2 regions of the Streptomyces sp. CMB-StM0423 genome follow, and region 1 is predicted to be linked to the other one. Evidence: riboswitches for the same ligand, from Rfam matches in the RefSeq annotation. Region 1 holds a riboswitch; the other holds the start of a gene.
What was found. Region 1 has a riboswitch for S-adenosylmethionine ahead of CXR04_RS27770 (aminotransferase class V-fold PLP-dependent enzyme). Riboswitches for the same ligand answer to the same signal wherever they lie in the genome.
Positions count from the first base shown of each region.

Region 2: another riboswitch for S-adenosylmethionine. It lies ahead of thrC (threonine synthase); the one in region 1 lies ahead of CXR04_RS27770 (aminotransferase class V-fold PLP-dependent enzyme).

Region 1 covers NZ_CP025407.1:6,386,048-6,396,023, reverse strand. Annotated here, with positions in the region: gene CXR04_RS27790 (sensor histidine kinase) at 1-1,156, shown strand, start outside; gene CXR04_RS27785 (response regulator transcription factor) at 1,156-1,848, shown strand; gene CXR04_RS27780 (SLC13 family permease) at 1,939-3,363, shown strand; gene CXR04_RS27775 (glycerate kinase family protein) at 3,420-4,604, shown strand; gene CXR04_RS27770 (aminotransferase class V-fold PLP-dependent enzyme) at 4,624-6,000, opposite strand; SAM riboswitch class IV at 6,193-6,310, opposite strand; gene trpD (anthranilate phosphoribosyltransferase) at 6,423-7,490, opposite strand; gene qcrB (cytochrome bc1 complex cytochrome b subunit) at 7,617-9,251, opposite strand; gene qcrA (cytochrome bc1 complex Rieske iron-sulfur subunit) at 9,248-9,976, opposite strand, start outside.
Region 2 covers NZ_CP025407.1:3,508,310-3,518,285, forward strand. Annotated here, with positions in the region: gene CXR04_RS15080 (MurR/RpiR family transcriptional regulator) at 1-896, shown strand, start outside; gene murQ (N-acetylmuramic acid 6-phosphate etherase) at 1,528-2,463, shown strand; gene groL (chaperonin GroEL) at 2,696-4,318, opposite strand; gene CXR04_RS15095 (cold-shock protein) at 4,704-4,907, opposite strand; gene CXR04_RS15100 (MoaD/ThiS family protein) at 5,304-5,582, opposite strand; gene thrC (threonine synthase) at 5,579-6,883, opposite strand; SAM riboswitch class I at 6,901-7,040, opposite strand; gene CXR04_RS15110 (glucosyl-3-phosphoglycerate synthase) at 7,222-8,184, shown strand; gene CXR04_RS15115 (alpha,alpha-trehalose-phosphate synthase (UDP-forming)) at 8,647-9,976, shown strand, end outside.

The DNA.
Region 1 (9,976 bases):
GGAGTTGCTGGGCCTGGTGCGCCAGCGCGACGGGCCGAAGCAGCTCGTCCAGCCGCGGGATCTGACGATGTCCCAGCCGCTGGAGAACGACAAGGCGGGCCGCAGGGCGATCTTCGAGTCCGGCGACCGCACGGGCTCCCTCGACCGGCCCTCGGGCGAGGTGCGCTGGGCCAAGGTCGGCATCGGCGCGAAGGAGGAGCCGGACGCGGCGGCGTTCGTCGTCGCCATCCACACCGAACGCGAACGCGAGCAGGTGAGCGATGTGTTCGTCATCATGCTGATGATCTCGGCCATGGCGCTGGTGGTCGTCAGCGCCATCGGCTGGGCGGTGGCGGGCCGCATCCTGGCGCCCGTACGGCTGGTGGGACAGACCGCCGCGCAGTTGACGGAGCAGGACCTGACCCGGCGGATCCCGGTGCGCGGACGGGCCGACCGGGACGAGACGGCAGCGCTCGCGGCGACGTTCAACGCCATGCTGGACCGGCTGGAGCGGGCGTTCGCCGCCCAGCGGGAGTTCGTCGATGACGCCGGGCACGAGCTGCGTACGCCCATCACCATCGTGCGCGGGCACCTGGAGCTGATGGGCGATGACCCGGCGGAGCGCGAGGAGACGCTGCGGCTGGTCACCGACGAACTGGACCGGATGACGCGGATCGTGGAGGACCTGCTGCTGCTCGCCAAGGCCGAGCGGCCGGACTTCGTCGAGCCGGAGCCGGTGCAGTTGGCGGAGCTGACCGCGGACGTGTTCGTCAAGGCCAGGACCCTGGGCGAGCGGGACTGGGAGCTGAGCGAGGTCGCCGAGGGCGAGATGCGCCTCGACCCGCAGCGCGTCACGCAGGCCATGGTGCAGCTCGCCCAGAACGCGGTGCAGCACACCGCGCCCGGCGGGCGGATCCGGATCGGCTCGCGGACCGCGGAAGGGCACGTCGAGCTGTACGTCGCCGACAGCGGCCCCGGCATCCCGCCGCAGGACGCCGACCTCATCTTCGAGCGCTTCCGCCGCGGCACCGCCCGCCGCGGCTCCCGCGGCGGCGGCGCGGGCCTGGGTCTGGCCATCGTCAAGGCCATCGCGGAGGGCCACCGCGGGCACGTCGAACTCAGCCCCACCGAAGGCGGCGGGGCCACCTTTACCCTGATCCTTCAGGAGGGTCTGTGATGAACCGGATTCTCATCGCCGAGGACGAGGAACGCATCGCCTCCTTCGTGGAGAAGGGGCTGCGCGCCAACGGCTTCACCACCACCGTCGCCGCGGACGGCGACACCGCGTTCGAGTTCGCCCTCACGGGCGGCTTCGACCTGGTCGTCCTCGACATCGGGCTGCCCGGCCGGGACGGCTTCACCGTGCTGCGCCAACTGCGCGAGGCGCGCTCGACGGTGCCGGTGATCGTGCTCACCGCGCGGGCGTCGGTCACCGACACCGTCGCGGGCCTCGAAGGCGGCGCCGACGACTACATGACCAAGCCGTTCCGGTTCGAGGAGCTGCTCGCCCGGGTGCGGCTGCGGCTGCGTACCGCCGCGCGGGCGCCCGAGGTGACGGTGCTGCGCAGCGGCGACCTCTCGCTCGACCTGCGCACGCGCCGGGCGCAGGCCGGCGGGCGCATGGTGGACCTGACGGCCCGGGAGTTCGTGCTCCTCGAACTCTTCCTGCGCCACCCCGGGCAGGTGCTCTCGCGCGAGCAGATCCTCTCCCACGTGTGGGGCTACGACTTCGACCCCGGCTCCAACATCGTGGACGTGTACGTGCGCGCGCTGCGCAAGAAGATGGGCGCCGAGCGGGTGGAGACCGTACGCGGCATGGGTTACCGGCTGCCGGCCCGCCGGCCGGATGAACCCGGGCTGTCGCGCTGACACTCGTTCGGATGACGCCCGGGTAAAAGGTGAAATCTCCTTAATCTTCGGCTCATCAGAGGCTCACGGCCGCCGCGGAGGCTCTTTCCCGTGAGCCTCTCCCTGCGCCAGACCGCGACGTTGTGCGTGGCCCTCAGCATCTGCGCCCTGCTGGCCGTCCCGGGCAACGCCCCGGGGCTGACGGCCGACGGGCGCCTGACCCTCGCCGTGTTCGCGCTGGCGACCTGCGCCTGGATCGGCACGCCCATCGACGACACGTTCATCGCGCTGGGCGCGGGCCTCGCGCTCGTCGTCACCGGGGTGCTGGACAGCGAGACGCTGTTCGGCACCCTGGGCGACGAGACGGTGTGGCTGCTGATCTGCGCGTTCGTGCTCGCCGCCGCGGTGGCGGGTACGGGCCTCGCGGGCCGGGCGGCGGTGTTCCTGGTCACCGGGGCGCACTCCGTACGGCAGTTGGTGCACCTGACGACGGCGGCGCTCGTCGTCACCGCCTTCGCCGTGCCGGCCACCTCCGGCCGGGCGGCGCTCGCGCTGCCGGTGTTCCTCGCCCTGGCCAGGGCGCTGGGCGAGCGGAAGCGGCTGGTGGTGATGCTGGCGCTGCTCTTCCCCACCGTCATCCTGCTCTCCGCGGTGGCGACCCTCATCGGCGCCGGGGCGCACCTGATCACGGTGTCGGTGCTGTGGGAGGCGACCGGGGAGCAGATCGGCTTCACCGAGTGGCTGCTGCTCGGGCTGCCGCTGGCGATCGCCAGCGCCCATCTCGCCGCCGAGGTGGTGCTGCTGACGATGACGAGGCGCGCGGACCGCAAGGGCCCGGTGCACCTGACCGCCGAGCAGATCCAGGAGCACACGGAACAGCCGGTCACCGGGCCGCTGTCGCAGGCCGAGGCGCGCTGCGCGCTGCTGCTGGGCACGGTGGTGGTGCTGTGGTGCAGCGAGCCGCTGCACCGGGTGCCGCCGGCGGTGGTGGCGCTGATCGGCGCGGTGGTCGCGGCGTCGCCGGCGATAGGGACCGTACGGCTGAAGGACGCGCTGCGCACGGTGCCGTGGTCGCTGCTGCTGTTCATGGCGGCGACGATGGCGATGGGCATCGCGCTGTCGGAGTCGGAGGCCGCCGCGTGGCTGGTCTCCGGGCTCCCCGGCGGCTCTTCCGTGCCCGCGTGGGCGTTCCTCGCCGGGGTGGTCGCCGTGAGCACCGCGGCGCATCTCGTGCTGCAGTCCCGCTCCGCGCGCTCCAGCGTGCTCGTCCCGCTGGTCATCGCCGCGGCGCTGGCCGCCGGGGTCAACCCGGTGGCCGCCGCGCTGGCGTCCACCGCGGCGGCGGGCTTCTGCCAGACGCTGCCGGCGTCCGCCAAGCCCGTCGCGCTCTTCTCCGGCATACCGGGTGTGGCGACGTACACGCCGCGGGACCTGCTGCGTACGGCCGCGGTGCTGGCGCCGCTGACGGCGGCGCTGGTGCTGCTCTTCGCCCTCGCGGCCTGGCCGCTGCTCGGCGTGCCCGTCCTCGACGACTGAACCGCCGCCCGCCGGCCGCGGACTCCCGTACACCGCTCCGACCCTCAGGAGACCTCATGCTCGACCGCCTCGTCGTCGCCCCCAGCGGCTTCAAGGAGTCCCTGTCCGCCGAGGCCGCCGCCGAGGCCATCGCCGAAGGCGTCGGCCGGGTGCTGCCGGACGCCGCCGTCGACCTGATCCCGCTCGTCGACGGCGGCGAGGGTACGGCGCAGGCGCTGGCCGCCGCGACCCGCGGGCGGCTCGTCCCGTACGCCGCCACCGGACCGCTCGGCGACCGGCTGGAGAGCCACTTCGCCCTCCTCGGCGACTCCACCACGGCCGTGGTGGAGATGGCGGCCGTCGCGGGTCTCGCGCTCGTGCCGCGCCCGCGGCGCGACCCGGGCGGCACCACGACGTACGGGGTCGGCGAGCTGATCCGCGCCGCGCTCGACCGGGGCGTACGCCGCATCATCGTCGGCTGCGGCGACTCCGGCACCTCCGACGGCGGCGCCGGGGCCCTGACGGCCCTGGGCGCCCGGCTCCTCGACGCAGAAGGCCGCGACCTCGCCCCCGGCGGCGCCGCCCTCGCCCGCCTCGCGCGCATCGACTCCGCGGGCCTCGACCCCCGGCTCGCCGGGACGGAGCTGCTGGTGGCCTGCAACCCGTACAACGTGCTCTGCGGCCCCCGCGGCGTCGCCCGCGTCTTCGGCCCGCAGAAGGGCGCCTCCCCGCAGCAGGTCGAGGAGCTGGCCGCCGCCCTCGACCGCTGGGCCGACGTCCTCACCCGCGACCTCCCGGTCCCCGGCACGGACCTGCGCCTGGGTGCCGGCACCGGCGCGTCCGGCGGCCTCGGCGCGGGCCTCGCGGCGGTCGGCGCCCGCCTCCTGCCGCGGTTCGAGGTGCTCCTCGGCCACCTCGACCTCGACGCCCGGCTGGCCGCCGCCGACCTCGTCATCACCGCGGAGGGCGCCCTCGACCACCAGACCCCGCGCGGCAAGGTGCCCGCGGAGGTGGCGCGCCGCGCCAAGCTCCACGGCCGCCCGGTCCTGGCCCTCGCCGGGACGATCGGCGAGGGCGCGGAGGAGGTCCACGGCACGGGCGTCGACGCCTACGGGACCATCATCCCCGGCCCGATGGCGCTGCCGGAAGCCCTGCTGCGCGCCCGGGAGTTCCTGGCGGACGCGGCCGAACGGACGCTGCGCATGGTGCTGATCGGCAGCGCGCTGGCCGGGCGGCCTGCCGGGACCGGCAACCCGAGGTAGCCGCGGGCCCCTGCCGGGCTCAGGCCACCGCGGGTGCCGCGGCGGAGGCGGGGACGCAGCGGCCGTCCACCGTGCGGTACGACCACCGCGCCCCGTCGCGCACCAGCGACCCCAGCGCCGCCAGGAACCGGTCCACGTGCTCGTCCGGCGTGCCCGCCCCGAAGCTCACCCGCACCGCGTTCAGCGGCCGCTCACCGTCCGCCGCGCCGCCCCCGCACTCCGCCGACTCCCCCGCCTCGCCGAGCAGCGCCCGCACCAGCGGGTGCGCGCAGAACAGCCCGTCGCGCACGCCGATCCCGTGCTCCGCCGACAGCGCCGCCGCCAGATGCGAGCTGCTCCATCCTTCGACCACGAACGAGATCACCCCGACCCGCGCCGCGTCCGCGCCGAACAGCGACAGCACCCGCACCCCCGGCAGCGCCGCGAGCCCGTCGAGCACCCGCGCCACCAGCGCCCGCTCCCGGGCGACCAGTTCGCCGAACCCGGCCTCCGTCAGCGCCTTGCACGCCGACGCGATCGCGTACGCGCCGATGACGTTCGGCGACCCCGCCTCGTGCCGCGCCGCCGTCGTCTGCCACTCGACGTCCACTCCCCCGTCCACCGCGCGCAGCACCCGCCGGCTGGCGCCGCCGCCCGCGAGGTACGGCGGCGCGGCCTGGAGCCAGTCCGCCCGCCCGGCGAGGACGCCGGCGCCGAAGGGCGCGTACAGCTTGTGCCCGGAGAAGGCCACCCAGTCCACGCCCAGCTCGGCCACGTCCACCGGGTGGTGCGGCGCCAACTGCGCCGCGTCCAGGACCAGCCGCGCCCCGTGCCGGTGCGCCGCCGCGGTCAGCTCCCGTACGGGCCACAGCTCGCCGGTGACGTTCGAGGCGCCCGTCACGCACACCAGCGCGGGGCCGTCGCCGACCCGCGCGGCGAGCGCCGAGTCCAGCGCCGCCACGGCCTGCTCGGGGCTGCCGGGCGCGGCGAGCACGGTGACCCGGCCGGCCGCGGACCCGTCGTGCTGCCAGGGCAGCAGGGCGGCGTGGTGCTCGGTCTCGAAGACGTAGACCTCGGTGCCCGGCGGCAGCGCGGTCGCCAGCAGGTTGAGCGAGTCGGTGGTGGAGCGGGTGAAGACGACCTGGTCGTCGGGGCGGCAGCCGAGGAACCCGGCGACCGTCGCACGGCTGGACTCGAAGAGTTCGGTGGAGAGTTGGGAGAGGTACCCGGCGCCGCGGTGCACGCTGCCGTAGTACGGCGCGTAGGCGGCGACGTCGTCCCAGACGCGCTGGAGCGCCGGGGCGCTGGCGGCGTAGTCCAGGGCGGCGTACTCGGCGTCGCTGCCGGTGACGAGCGGGGCGCGGACATCCCGGCCGAGGACGGGCAGACAGGCGGGGGTGAGCGTGGACGCGGACATGCGGAACTCCCGTGAGCAGGCGTCGAGATGTGCGGGGTGACGGGCCCGTACGGCCCGGAAAGGACGCGCGCGACGCTCGGCGGAGACCCTGCGGATAGACGCGCGCGGCGGCGAGGGGCTGAAGGCCCCTAGCGCATTCGCTTGCTCACGGCGGTACTCCCTCGGCCGACCAGGACCCCTGGATTCGCGAGGGGTCCGCGCTTGCCGCAGACCTCGCTGCCTGCGGCCCGGTCATCACCCGGGGCACCCCGCCACGGACGGAGGGTTGCCGGACAGCGGGCCGGGGCCTTGATCGCTGTCGCTCGTGACCTGGTCAGGAGTATGCGCACCGGAGAGCCGCGGCGCAACCCGGTTGCCCGGACTGTCCGCAACCCTCCGGATTTCGGCAGGGGCCGCCCGTACCGGGAAACCCCCGCCCCGCCTCAGCGGTTGCTGGCCGCGACCCAGCGCTCCAGCGCCCGCAGCGCGGAGCCCGAGTCGATCGACTCCGCGGCCCGTACGATGCCCGCCGCGATCCGGTCGGGCAGCGGGCCGTCCGCGTCGGTGTCCAGGGCGGTGAGCGCCGCCGCCGCGTTCAGCAGCACCGCGTCGCGCACCGGGCCGGTCTCGCCGGCCAGCAGCCGGCGGGCGACATCGGCGTTGTACGAGGCGTCCGCGCCCCGCAGCGCCTCCACCGGCACCAGCTCGATGCCGACGTCCCGGGGGTCGAAGCGCTCCTGCCGCACCGCGCCGCCGCGCACGGTCCACACCTGGGAGGTGGCCGTCGTCGTCAGCTCGTCCAGCCCGTCGTCGCCGCGGAAGACGAGCGCCGAGGTGCCGCGCTCGGCCAGCACCCCGGCCATGATCGGCGCCATCCGGGCGTCCGCGACGCCGGTGGCCTGCGCGCCGACCCTGGCCGGGTTGGTGAGCGGGCCGAGGAAGTTGAACGGGGTGCTGACCCCCAGCTCCTTGCGGGTCTGCGCGACATGCCGCATCGCGGGGTGGAACTTGACCGCGAAGCAGAACGTGATGCCCGCCTCCTCCGCGACCTCGGCGACCCGCTCGGGCGCCAGGTCGAGGTTGACCCCCAGCTTCTCCAGCACGTCGGAGGCGCCGGAGGCGGAGGACGCGGCCCGGTTGCCGTGCTTGACGACCTTGGCGCCGGTCCCGGCGACGACCATCGCGGACATGGTGGAGATGTTGACCGTACGGGCCCGGTCGCCGCCGGTGCCGACGACGTCCACGGTCGGCCCCGGGACGGCGATGGTGTTGGCGTGCGCGTACATCGTGCGCACGAGCCCGGAGATCTCCGCGACCGTCTCGCCCTTGGCGCGCAGGGCGACCGCGAACCCGGCGATCTGCGCGTTGCTCGCGGTGCCCGACATGATCTGGTCCATGGCCCAGGCGGTGTCCTCGGCGCCCAGGTCCTGCCCGGCGATCAGCGCGCTGATGACATCCGGCCAGGAACGCGCCGCCGTGCTGTCGCCTCCTGCTGCCGTCTGCACGCTCATGGCACACCGTCCCGGGGTCGTCTCAGTTGTCGGGCGTCAGCCTATCGACCGCAGAGTACGCCGAAGGGCCCCCGTCCAACTGCTGGACGGGGGCCCCGGCGGTGATCGCCCGGCGGCGGACAGGCCCTAGTGGTGCCCGTGACCGCTGGTGATCTCCTCGTACTCGCGCCTGGTCGGCTTCGCGATCTGACCGGACTCGCCGTAGTAGCCCTGCGACAGCCTGGCCCGCAGCTTCTCCACCGGGCCCTGCTTGCGCACCACGCCGTTGTCGTCGACCGTCGGGCCGAGCTCCAGCGGCGCGTGCTGGTCGTGCGCGGTGAGTTTGTGCATCTCGTCCTGCGACAGCGACTCGTGCACCTCGATGAACTCGCCGTGCGGCAGCCGCTTGATGATGCCCGTCTCCCGGCCGTGCAGAACCTTCTCGCGGTCCCGCCGCTGCAGCCCGAGGCAGATGCGCCGGGTGATCCAGAAGGCCAGCACCGGGGCGGCGAAGAAGGAGACCCGCACGAACCACGTGATCGACTCGATCGAGAGGTGGAAGTGCGTCGCCCACAGGTCGTTGCCACCGGCCATCAGCAGCACGAAGACCCAGGTCAGCCAGGCCACCCCGAAGGCGGTGCGGGTCGGCACGTTGCGCGGGCGGTCCAGGGTGTGGTGCTCGCGGTGGTCGCCGGTGACCCAGGTCTCGAAGAACGGGTAGGCGACCATCGCGATCGGGACGAGGCCCACGATCATCAGCGGGATGAACACCCCGAAGTTGATCGTGTAGCCGCCGGGGATGTTCCATTCCCAGCCGGGCATGAACCGGATCAGACCCTCGGTCCAGCCCATATACCAGTCCGGTTGGGCTCCGGTGGAGACCAGATCAGGTCTGTACGGTCCCAGATCCCAGACCGGGTTGATGGTGAACATCCCCGCGATCACCGCGACCACGCCGAAGACGAGGAAGAAGAACCCGCCCGCCTTCGCGACGTAGATCGGCATGAAGGGCGCGCCCACGACGTTGTCGTTGGTCTTCCCGGAGCCCGCGAACTGGGTGTGCTTGTGGTAGAAGACCAGGATCAGGTGGAGCACGAAGAGCCCCAGCATGATGCCCGGCACCAGGAGCACATGGATGGCGAAGAATCTCGGGATGATGTCCGTCCCTGGGAACTCACCGCCCCACAGGAAGAACGCCAGGTAGGTGCCGATCACCGGGGTGGCCAGCGTCGCGCCCTCCATGAAGCGGACGCCGGTGCCGGAGAGCAGGTCGTCGGGCAGCGAGTAGCCGGTGAAGCCGGCGATGCAGCCGAGGACCAGCAGCGTGAAGCCGAAGAGCCAGTTGACCTCGCGCGGCTTGCGGAACGCGCCGGTGAAGAAGACGCGCATCATGTGCGTCGCCATGGCGGCGATGAAGATCAGCGCGGACCAGTGGTGGATCTGCCGCATGAGCAGCCCGCCGCGGACGTCGAAGCTGATGTCCAGCGTGGAGGCGTACGCCTCGGTCATGTGCACGCCGTTCATCGGCGCGTACGAGCCGTGGTAGGTGATCTCCGCCATGCTGGGCTTGAAGAACAGCGTCAGGTACACACCGGTCAGCAGCACGATCAGGAAGGTGTACATGGCCACTTCCCCGAGCAGGAAGGACCAGTGGTCGGGGAACACCTTGCGGATGTTCTTGCGGCCGGCCGCATGCAGGCCCAGGCGGGCGTCAGCCCAGTCCGCGACCCGCTCGCCTCTGCCGGGTGGTTTGCGGCGTGTATCTGTCGTGGTGGTGCTCATCCGCGCTCCCAGAAGCTGGGGCCTACCGGCTCGTCGAAGTCGCCGAGCGCGTACAGGTAGCCCTCGTCATTGACCGTGATCCTAAGCTGCGGCAGGGGGTGACCCGCCGGGCCGAAGAGCACGCGCGCGCCGTCGGACAGGTCGAACGTGGACTGGTGGCACGGGCACAGCACGTGGTGCGTCTGCTGCTCGTACAGGCTGACGGGACAGCCGACGTGCGTGCAGATCTTGGAGTAGGCCAGGATGCCCTCGTGGCCCCAGTCCGCCGACTTCGGGTCCTTGATGTCGCCCGGGTGGATCCGGACGAGCATCAGGGCCGCCTTGGCGATCTCGGTGTTGAAGTTGTGGTCGCCTTCCTTCAGCCCCTCGGGCTTGGCGAAGGAGAGCGAACCGACGGTGATGTCCTCCGGGCGCAGCGGCTCGTCGGTGTTCATGTTGATGAGCAGCTTGCCCTTGCCCCACAGGGTGTGGCGCAGCTTGGTGCCCGGCAGCGGGCCGAGGTCGCGCAGCAGCACGACGCCGGCGAGCGGCACCAGCGTGAGCGCGCCGAGCATGGTGCGGCGGATGATCTTGCGGCTGCCGATCGCCGATTCCTCGGTGCCCTGGCGCCACTGGGCCTTGGTGATGGCCTTGGTCTCTTCCGAGGACGCGATCTGGTGCCGCTCCTGGATGACCTCCACGTCCGACATCAGCGTGCGGGACCAGTGGATGGCGCCGGCGCCGAT
Region 2 (9,976 bases), 2.9 Mb from region 1:
CCGGACCCGCACCGCCCGCGCCCGCCGCCCTCGCGGCCAAGGTGCGCACGGTCGCGCCGTCCATGACGCGCTCCATGCAGCGCGTCGCCGAGGCCGTCGCCGGGGACCCGGCCGGCTGCGCCGCGCTCACCGTCACCGGCCTCGCGGAGCGCACCGGCACGTCGGAGGCCACCGTCGTGCGGACGGCGCGGCTGCTCGGCTATCCCGGGTATCGCGATCTCCGGCTGGCCCTCGCCGCCGCCGCCGCGCAGCAGGAAGCCGGGCGGGCGCCGTCGGTCACCGCGGACATAGCGGTGGACGATTCGATGGCCGACGTCATCGCCAAGCTCGCGCGGGACGAGCAGCAGGCCCTCGCGGACACCGCGGCCGGGCTCGACCCCGTGCAGTTGGAAGCGGCGATCGCCGCCATGGCCACGGCCCGGCGCATCGATGTGTACGGCATCGGTGCCTCCAACCTCGTGGGCCAGGACCTGGTCCAGAAACTGCTGCGGATCGGCGTCGTCGCGCACGCCTCGCCCGACCCGCATCTGGCCGTGACCAACGCCGTCCAACTGCGCGCGGGCGACGTGGCCATCGCGATCACGCACTCGGGCCGCACGGTCGACGTCATAGAGCCGCTGCGGGTCGCGTTCGACCACGGGGCGACGACGGTGGCGATCACCGGCCGCCCGGACGGCCCCGTCGCGTCGTACGCCGATCACATACTCACCACGTCCACGGGTCGCGAGAGCGAGCTGCGGCCGGCGGCCATGTCCAGCCGGACGGGCCAACTGCTGGTCGTGGACTGCCTGTTCATAGGCGTGGCCCAGCGGACGTACGAGCGGGCCGCTCCGGCGCTCGCCGCCTCGTACGAGGCGCTGGCCCACCGGCACAGCCCGCTCCGCCCGCGGTCCTGACGCCGCCCGGCGACACCCGACGACGGCCGATGCACCGGCGACCCGCCCTCCGTGCAGGCGCGGACCCCGCCCACGGCACCGGCCGCCCCGGAGGTCGCGGACGAGTCGGATCTGTCGGATACGTCGGGTGTACGGGCCCCGCCCCGCACGCCGGAAGCGTCCACCGCGCCATCCGCACCACGCACCGCCCACGCGCCACGCACGCCCCACACCGAATACCGCTCCCGCGCCAAGCACCGCTCGTGCAGCACGTGCCGTATGCGCCGTACGTACAGCACGCACCCCTCACACCACGGCTACCGCTCATGCGCCTCATACCGCTCACGCACCACTCGCGGGCCTCACCCGCCCGCGGTCACGTTCCACCCCGCACCACCCCGGGCGCCGGGCTCCGCACCGGCCTGCCCCAGGACGTCCCCGCGGGCGTCCGGGGGCCGGTGCCCGACCGCACCGCCGTACGACGCCGGCACCGGCGCCGCCCGGTGGCCTGGCGTGCTCCGCGCGCCGGACGCCCGTGGCGGCAGTCCGACCGCCGGCGACCGCACCACGCAAGCCGCCGTGACCGACCCACCTCCGCGTGCGCGCACCGCCCACCGCGCGCCACGCACCGTATGGAAAGAGCCGCTCCGACATGCCCTCTCCCTCAGCAGACATCCGCCGGGAGCTGGAAAACCTGACCACCGAGGCGTTCCGTCCCGAGCTGGCAGAGATCGACCGTCTCTCCAGCCTGGAGATCGCCGGAATCATGAACGAGGAGGACAGCGGGGTCCCGGGCGCTGTCGCCACGCAACTGCCCCAGATCGCCGCCGCCATCGACGACATCGCCGAGCGCATGGCCCGCGGCGGCCGGCTGTTCTACCTGGGCGCCGGCACCGCGGGCCGGCTCGGGGTGCTGGACGCCAGCGAGTGCCCGCCGACCTTCAACACCGACCCGTCGCAGGTCGTCGGCATGATCGCCGGCGGGGACGTGGCGCTGCGCACTTCCACGGAGGGCGCGGAGGACAGCGAGGAGCTGGCCGCGGCCGACCTGGCGGCGGCGGACCTGGGGCCCGACGACGCGGTCGTCGGCATCTCCGCCTCCGGCCGCACGCCGTACGCCGTCGGCGGCGTGACGTACGCGCGCGGCCGGGGGGCGCTGACCATCGGGCTGTCCTGCAACGCCGGTTCGCCGCTCGGCGCGGCCGCGCAGCACGGCATCGAGGTCGTCGTGGGCCCCGAGCTGATCGCGGGGTCGACGCGGCTGAAGGCGGGCACGGCGCAGAAGCTCGTGCTCAACATGCTGTCGACGATCACGATGATCCGTCTCGGCAAGACGTACGGGAACCTGATGGTCGACGTGCGGGCCTCCAACGAGAAGCTGCGGGCCCGTTCGCGGCGCATCGTCGCGCTGGCGACGGGCGCGGGCGACGAGGAGGTGGAGGCCGCCCTCGCCGAGACCCACGGCGAGGTGAAGAACGCGATCCTCGCCATCCTCGGCGGCGTGGACGGCAGCACGGCGGAGCGATTGCTCGACGCCTCACACGGTCACCTGCGCGTCGCCCTGAAGTCCGCGACCGACGTGAGCTGAACCCGGCGGTGCCGGCAGGGGGTCGTTGACCGGAGGGCACCCCCAGCCGGCGCCGCCTGGGGGTGCCAGGCCGCCCCTTCCCCGACGCCGCAGACGCGGCCGCCGCCGCTGCTCCCGCTGCGTGCCAACGCGCCCGAGGGCGGCACCCCCTGCGGGGTACCGCCCTCGGTTCGTCAGTCCGTCCGCCGGCCGGCCGCAGCCGCGGCGGACGTACGGACTTCGCGATCCCGGATCAGAAGTCCATGTCGCCGCCGGGCATACCGCCCCCGGCCGCGGCCTTCTCCTTCTCCGGCTTGTCGGCGACGACGGCCTCGGTGGTGAGGAACAGACCCGCGATCGACGCCGCGTTCTGCAGCGCGGAGCGGGTCACCTTGGCCGGGTCGAGGATGCCCTCGGCGATCATGTCGACGTACTCGCCGCTGGCGGCGTTGAGCCCGTGACCGGCGGTCAGGTTGCGCACCTTCTCCACCACGACGCCGCCCTCAAGGCCGGCGTTGACCGCGATCTGCTTCAGCGGGGCCTCCAGGGCCAGCTTCACGGCGGACGCGCCGGTGGCCTCGTCGCCCTGGAGCTCCAGCTTCTCGAAGACGTGGCCGGCCTGCAGCAGGGCGACGCCGCCGCCGGCGACGATGCCCTCCTCGACGGCCGCCTTCGCGTTGCGCACGGCGTCCTCGATGCGGTGCTTGCGCTCCTTCAGCTCGACCTCGGTCGCGGCGCCGGCCTTGATGACGGCCACGCCGCCGGCCAGCTTGGCGAGCCGCTCCTGCAGCTTCTCGCGGTCGTAGTCGGAGTCGCTGGCGTCGATCTCGGCCCGGATCTGGTTGACCCGGCCCTGGACCTGCTCGCTGTCGCCGGAGCCGTCGACGATGGTGGTCTCGTCCTTGGTGATGACGACCTTGCGGGCGCGGCCCAGCAGGTCGAGCGTGGCGCTCTCCAGCTTGAGGCCGACCTCCTCGGAGATGACCTGGCCGCCGGTGAGGATGGCGATGTCGCCGAGCATGGCCTTGCGGCGGTCGCCGAAGCCCGGGGCCTTGACGGCGACGGACTTGAAGGTGCCGCGGATCTTGTTCACCACGAGGGTGGACAGGGCCTCGCCCTCGACGTCCTCGGCGATGATCAGCAGCGGCTTGCCGGACTGCATGACCTTCTCCAGGAGCGGCAGCAGGTCCTTGACCGCGCTGATCTTGGAGTTGGCGATGAGGATGTACGGGTCCTCGAGCTCCGCCTCCATGCGCTCCATGTCGGTGGCGAAGTAGGCGGAGATGTAGCCCTTGTCGAAGCGCATGCCCTCGGTGAGCTCCAGCTCAAGCCCGAAGGTCTGCGACTCCTCGACGGTGATGACGCCTTCCTTGCCGACCTTGTCCATGGCCTCGGCGATCAGCTCGCCGATCTGGGTGTCGCCGGCGGAGATGGAGGCGGTGGAGGCGATCTGCTCCTTGGTCTCCACGTCCTTGGCCTGCTCCAGCAGGGCGGCGGAGACGGCCTCGGTGGCCTTCTCGATGCCGCGCTTCAGCGCCATCGGGTTGGCGCCGGCGGCCACGTTGCGCAGGCCCTCCTTGACCAGGGCCTGGGCCAGGACGGTCGCGGTCGTCGTGCCGTCACCGGCGACGTCGTCCGTCTTCTTCGCGACCTCCTTGACCAGCTCGGCGCCGATCTTCTCGTACGGGTCCTCGAGCTCGATCTCCTTGGCGATGGAGACACCGTCGTTCGTGATCGTGGGGGCGCCCCACTTCTTCTCGAGGACGACGTTCCGGCCCTTGGGGCCGAGGGTGACGCGGACGGCGTCGGCGAGCTGGTTCATGCCGCGCTCGAGGCCGCGCCGCGCCTCCTCGTCGAACGCGATGGTCTTGGCCATTGTGTTGAGTCCTCCCGGACAGGGGGGTCGTCTGTGTCCGGACCGCGCTGGCGCCCGCGACGGACGGTCCGCGACCCGCGTGGTTCCCTCCCACCCGGCGTACGGACCTCACCGAACCGGTCCCGTGCTGTCACTCTCACGGGGAGAGTGCTAACGCCAATGATTAGCACTCGCCCCCTGCGAGTGCAAGCGGGTAGGGGCTTCTCATGCGCAGAGCGGAACCGGACCGCGGCACCGCACAACAGGCGGCGGAAGGAGGCATGGACAGAGAGGCGCGGGCAGGGGGCGCGGACAGAGGGGTACGGACACGGGGCGCGGACAGCAGAGGGCCCGCACCCCGGAGGATGCGGGCCGTCGCGAGTCGTCCGTGGTCGATGCCCGGCGCTCAGCCGCTGACGCGGACCATGTCTGCCTGCGGCCCCTTCTGGCCCTGCGAGATCTCGAACTCGACCCGCTGGCCTTCCTCGAGGGTGCGGTATCCGTCCATCTGAATCGCGCTGTAGTGGACGAAGACATCCGCACCACCGTCGACCGCGATGAAGCCGTACCCCTTCTCCGCGTTGAACCACTTGACGGTGCCCTGAGCCATTCCAAACTCCCCTATTGCCGGCCCTTACACAGGACCGCACTCCGCGGACCCGGGTCAGACCTCACCCCCGGATACACGCCGGGGCGTGCGCCGGAACGCGTCGACCGCGGCTGAATGTATCCGCACAGATGCCCAGTGCAACAGGTCAATCGGACGAGAATTCTGCGGACACCCGATCGGTATTTTTCCGATCAATTTCCGCCATTCCCCGACAACTCGGGCAGGGCATAACTCACCATCACGACAATTAACTCTCCGCATTTGCGGGGAACTTGTCGCGTTCTCATATGCGTGGAACATGGGCCACGAGGGGGGAACGTCCCAACCCTATCGCGTGTCCGGACATGCGAACGGCCCCACTCCGGATCGGTGGGGCCGCACACACGCAAGAGGGGTTCAGCAGCCTCCGGCGACCGCCGGAATGATCGAGATCCCGGCCCCCTCCGGAGTGGGAGTCTGCAGGCCATCGGCGAAGCGGACGTCGTCATCGTTCACGTAGACGTTCACGAAGCGGCGCAGCTTGCCTTGATCGTCCAGCACCCGGCCGGCGATGCCCCGGTGGTTCTTCTCCAGGTCTTCGATCACCTCGGCCAGCGTCGCGCCCTCGGCGCTCACCTCTGCCCGCCCGTCGGTATACGTACGGAGGATGGTCGGAATTCGGACGTTCACGCTCATGATGCGAGGCCGGCCTCTCGGAAGGAGTCGAGTGTGGGACGAATGATCGCGCTCGGCCCCGTGGTGGGAGCGACCGCGTCGAGGGTCTTCAGACCGTCGCCGGTGTTGATCGCGACGGTGGTCTCTGCCGGGTCGATCCGGCCGTCCGCGACGAGCTTCGCCAGCACGCCGAAGGTCACGCCGCCCGCGGTCTCCGCGAACACGCCCTCGGTACGGGCCAGCAGCTTCACCGCGTCCACGACCTCGGCGTCCGTCACGTCCTCCACCGCGCCGCCGGTGCGGCGGGCGATGTCCAGCACGTACGGACCGTCGGCCGGGTTGCCGATGGCGAGGGACTTGGCGATCGTGTCGGGCCGCACGGGACGTACCACGTCGTGACCGTCCTTGTAGGCCCGCGAGACCGGGGAGCAGCCCGTCGCCTGGGCGCCGAAGATCTTGTACGGGCGCTCCTCGACCAGCCCCGTCGCGATCAGCTCCTTCAGCCCCTTGTCGATCTTCGTGAGCTGGGAGCCGGAGGCGACGGGGATGACGATGTTGTCCGGGAGCCGCCAGCCGAGCTGCTCGCAGATCTCGTACGCGAGGGTCTTGGAGCCCTCCGCGTAGTACGGGCGCAGATTGACGTTCGTGAACCCCCAGCCCTCGCCGATCGGATCGCCGATCAGCTCCGAGCAGAAGCGGTTCACGTCGTCGTACGTGCCCTCGATGCCGACGACGTCACCGCCGTAGACCGCGGCCATGACGACCTTCGCGTGCTCCAGGTCGTACGGGATGAACACGCACGAACGCAGCCCCGCCCGCGCCGCGGCCGCGCCGACCGCGCCCGCCAGATTGCCCGTGGACGAACACGACAGCGTGGTGAAGCCGAAGGCGCGCGCCGCCTCGACGGCGATGGCGACGACGCGGTCCTTGAAGGAGTGCGTCGGGTTGCCCGAGTCGTCCTTGACGTGCAGCGCGCCCGTCACGCCCAGCTCGGCGGCGAGCCGGTCGGCGCGGTGCAGCCGGGTGAACCCCGGGTTCAGGTTCGGCTTGTCCGCCACGTCCGCGGGGACCGGCAGCAGCGGCGCGTACCGCCAGATGCTCCGCGGCCCCGCCTCGATACGGGCCCGCAGCCGGGCGGCGGACTCGGCGTCACCGGGGGGGAGTTCGTACGCCGCCTCCAGCGGCCCGAAACACGACTGGCACGCGAACACCGGACCCAGCGGCACCCGCTCCCCGCACTCCCGGCACGACAGCGCGACGGCGGGGCCCAGATCCGGGGCGCCGTCGACGGCGGTGGGGGTGGGAGCTGTGTCTACAGCCATACTGGCGAGGCCCTCTCTCCTCATCTTCCCCGCGACGCATCTCGCCGCAGGACGGAATTGGCACCATCACCGTCCGGGGCCTCGCAGCGTCGCGAGTACCGGACGGAGGGTTGCCGGGGCTTCAACGGGCCGTTCCCTCTGCCCCTCTGGATGAGCTCTGCATGGCGCAGGTCCGGCGGGGCCGTCCGGCGCTTTTGTCCGGCGCGCGGACCCCGACATAGGGACGTCACGCACGTTGTTCAAGACTGTAACCGACGACCAGGACAGTTGTGAGGGCCGTCCGATACGCGAGACGGCTCTCACACCGGACAGGACACCCGGCAAGGGGAGGCCCGCAGGTGCTCGATGACGTGGAGCAGTGGCTGAAGACGCGGTCCTGGTCCGCGGCGGACCGGCCGCCCGCGCGGCTGCTGGCGGCCAAGCGGGCGCTCGGGGCACGCGGGACGGTGAGCGTGGTGCTGCCCGCGCTCGACGAGGAGGCCACGGTCGGGGCGATCGTCGCGGCGATCCGCGCGGAGCTGATGGCTCCCGGCGACGGCGGGCTGGTGGACGAGCTGGTCGTGATGGACTCCGGCTCCACGGACCGTACGGCGGAGGTCGCCGCGGCGGCCGGCGCGCGGGTCGTGCACCGCGACGAGGTGCTGCCGCGGCTGCCTGCGGTGCCGGGCAAGGGCGAGGTGCTGTGGCGGTCGCTGCTGGTGACGCGCGGCGAGATCGTGTGCTTCGTGGACGCGGACCTGCGGGACTTCGACACGGCGTTCGTGAGCGGGATCGTGGGGCCGCTGCTCACGGATCCTGACGTGGAATTCGTGAAGGCGGTGTACGACAGGCCGCTGGGCACGGGGGCGAACGGACAGGGCGGGCGGGTGACCGAGCTGGTGGCCCGGCCGCTGCTGAACCTGCACTGGCCGCTGCTGGCCGGCTTCGTCCAGCCGCTGGGCGGGGAGTACGCGGCGCGGCGGTCGCTGCTGGAGCGGCTGCCGTTCCCGGTCGGGTACGGGGTGGAGCTGGGCCTGCTCGTCGACGCGCTGCACACGGTGGGGCTGGGCGCGCTGGCGCAGGTCGACGTCGGCGTCCGGCGGCACCGGCACCAGGACGACCGCGCGCTGGGGCGCATGGCGGCGGCGATCTACCGCACGGCGCAGTTGCGGCTGGCGCGGGGGCACCTGGTGCGGCCGCGGCTGACGCAGTTCGACCGGGGGGCGGACGGGGCGTTCGAGCCGCGGACGTACGGGGTGGACACGGAGGAGCGGCCGCCGATGGGGGAGGTCCCCGAGTATGTGGAACGCCGAGCGGCGTAGCCCTGGCCGGGCGGTGGCGGGGTGGGGTGATCCCCGTACCCGCCCCTTCCCGAAACTCGGGGCTGCGCCCCGAGACCCCGCCGGAGGCTCCGCCCCCGAACCCCCACGGGGCTCCGCCCCGGACCCCAGCGGGGCTCTGCCCCCGGACCCCAGCGGGCTGCGCCCCGGACCGGACGGAGCTCTGCCTCCAGACCCCCCGGCGGGGCTGCGCCCCGGACGGTCACGGGGCTTCTCCCGAGACCCGGCCGGGCTCCGTCCGAGCCTCCTTGGGGCCGCATCCCCCGAGACCTCCGCGAGCCCCTCTCTCCCCCCGGCCGACTGCATTCCCCAGCCCCGGGCCCCTGCCCGGGGCCCTCGATCGTCCTCAGCCCCCTCGCCTCACCGGCCCACGTGCCCCCACCGGTATCGGCCACACCGCCCCGGTTGCGTTTCGGCGGGGTCTGCCGTGGCTAGGCTCGGCGCATGGTCGTGTCGCCCGGTGCTCCCCTGCTCGTCGCGTCCAACCGCGGGCCCGTCTCGTACGCCGTCGGCGACGACGGGGAACTCGTCGCCAAGCGCGGCGGCGGCGGGCTCGTCTCCGGGCTCAGTGCCGTGGGGCCCGAGGCCGGGGCGCTGTGGGTGTGTGCCGCGCTGGGTGACGGGGACCGGGAGGCCGTGCGGCGGGGGGTGGCCGAGCCTGGGGTGCGGATGCTCGGCATCGACCCGGACGTCTTCCACGACGCGTACAACGGCGTCGCGAACTCCGTCCTGTGGTTCGTCCACCACATGCTCTACGACATCCCCGTCGCCCCCGTCTTCGACGCCGGGTTCCGCCGCCAATGGGCCGCGTACGAGACGTACAACCGCGCCTTCGCCGACGCCCTCGCCGACGGTGCCGCCGAGGGCGCGGCGGTGCTCGTACAGGACTACCACCTGTGCCTCGTCCCCGGCATGCTCCGCGAGCGCCGCCCCGACCTGCGCATCTCGCACTTCACCCACACCCCCTGGGCACCGCCCGAGTACTTCCGGCTCCTCCCCGACGACATCGCCGCCGCCCTCCTCCGCGGGCTGCTCGGCGCCGACCGCGTCGGCTTCCACACCCGCCGGTGGGCCGAGGCGTTCGCCGGCTGCTGCCGCGACGTGCTGGGCGGCGAAGCGGATGTCACGTGGGCCGGGGAGGAGGCGCGGGGGGAGCGGACGACCTGGGTCGACGTGCACGCCCTCGGCGCCGACGCCGAATTCCTGCGCGAGCGGTCGCGGCGGCCGGACGTCGCCGAGCGGATGGCGGCCCTGCGCGAGCAGATCGGCGGCGCGGACCGCGAGGTCGTCGCGCGGGTGGACCGGACTGAATTGTCGAAGAACATCGTCCGCGGACTGCTCGCGTACCGGCGGCTGCTGGAAGCGCGGCCGGAGTGGCGCGGGCGGGTGGTGAAGCTGGCGTTCGCGTATCCGTCGCGGCAGGACCTGGCCGTGTACCGGGACTACACCGCCGAGGTGCGCCGCCTCGCCGCCGAGATCAACGAGGCGTACGGGACGGACGGCTGGCAGCCCGTCGTGCTGCACGTCGAGGACGACTTCGCCCGCTCGCTCGCCGCGTACCGGCTGGCGGACGTGGCGCTCGTCAATCCGCTGCGGGACGGGATGAACCTGGTCGCGAAGGAGATCCCGGTGGTCTCGGACGACGGCTGCGCGCTGGTGCTGTCCCGGGAGGCGGGCGCGTACGCGGACCTCGCCGAGGACGCGCTCGTGGTGCACCCGTACGACGTGGAGGCCACCGCGGACGCGCTGCACGCGGCGCTGACGATGCCGCGCG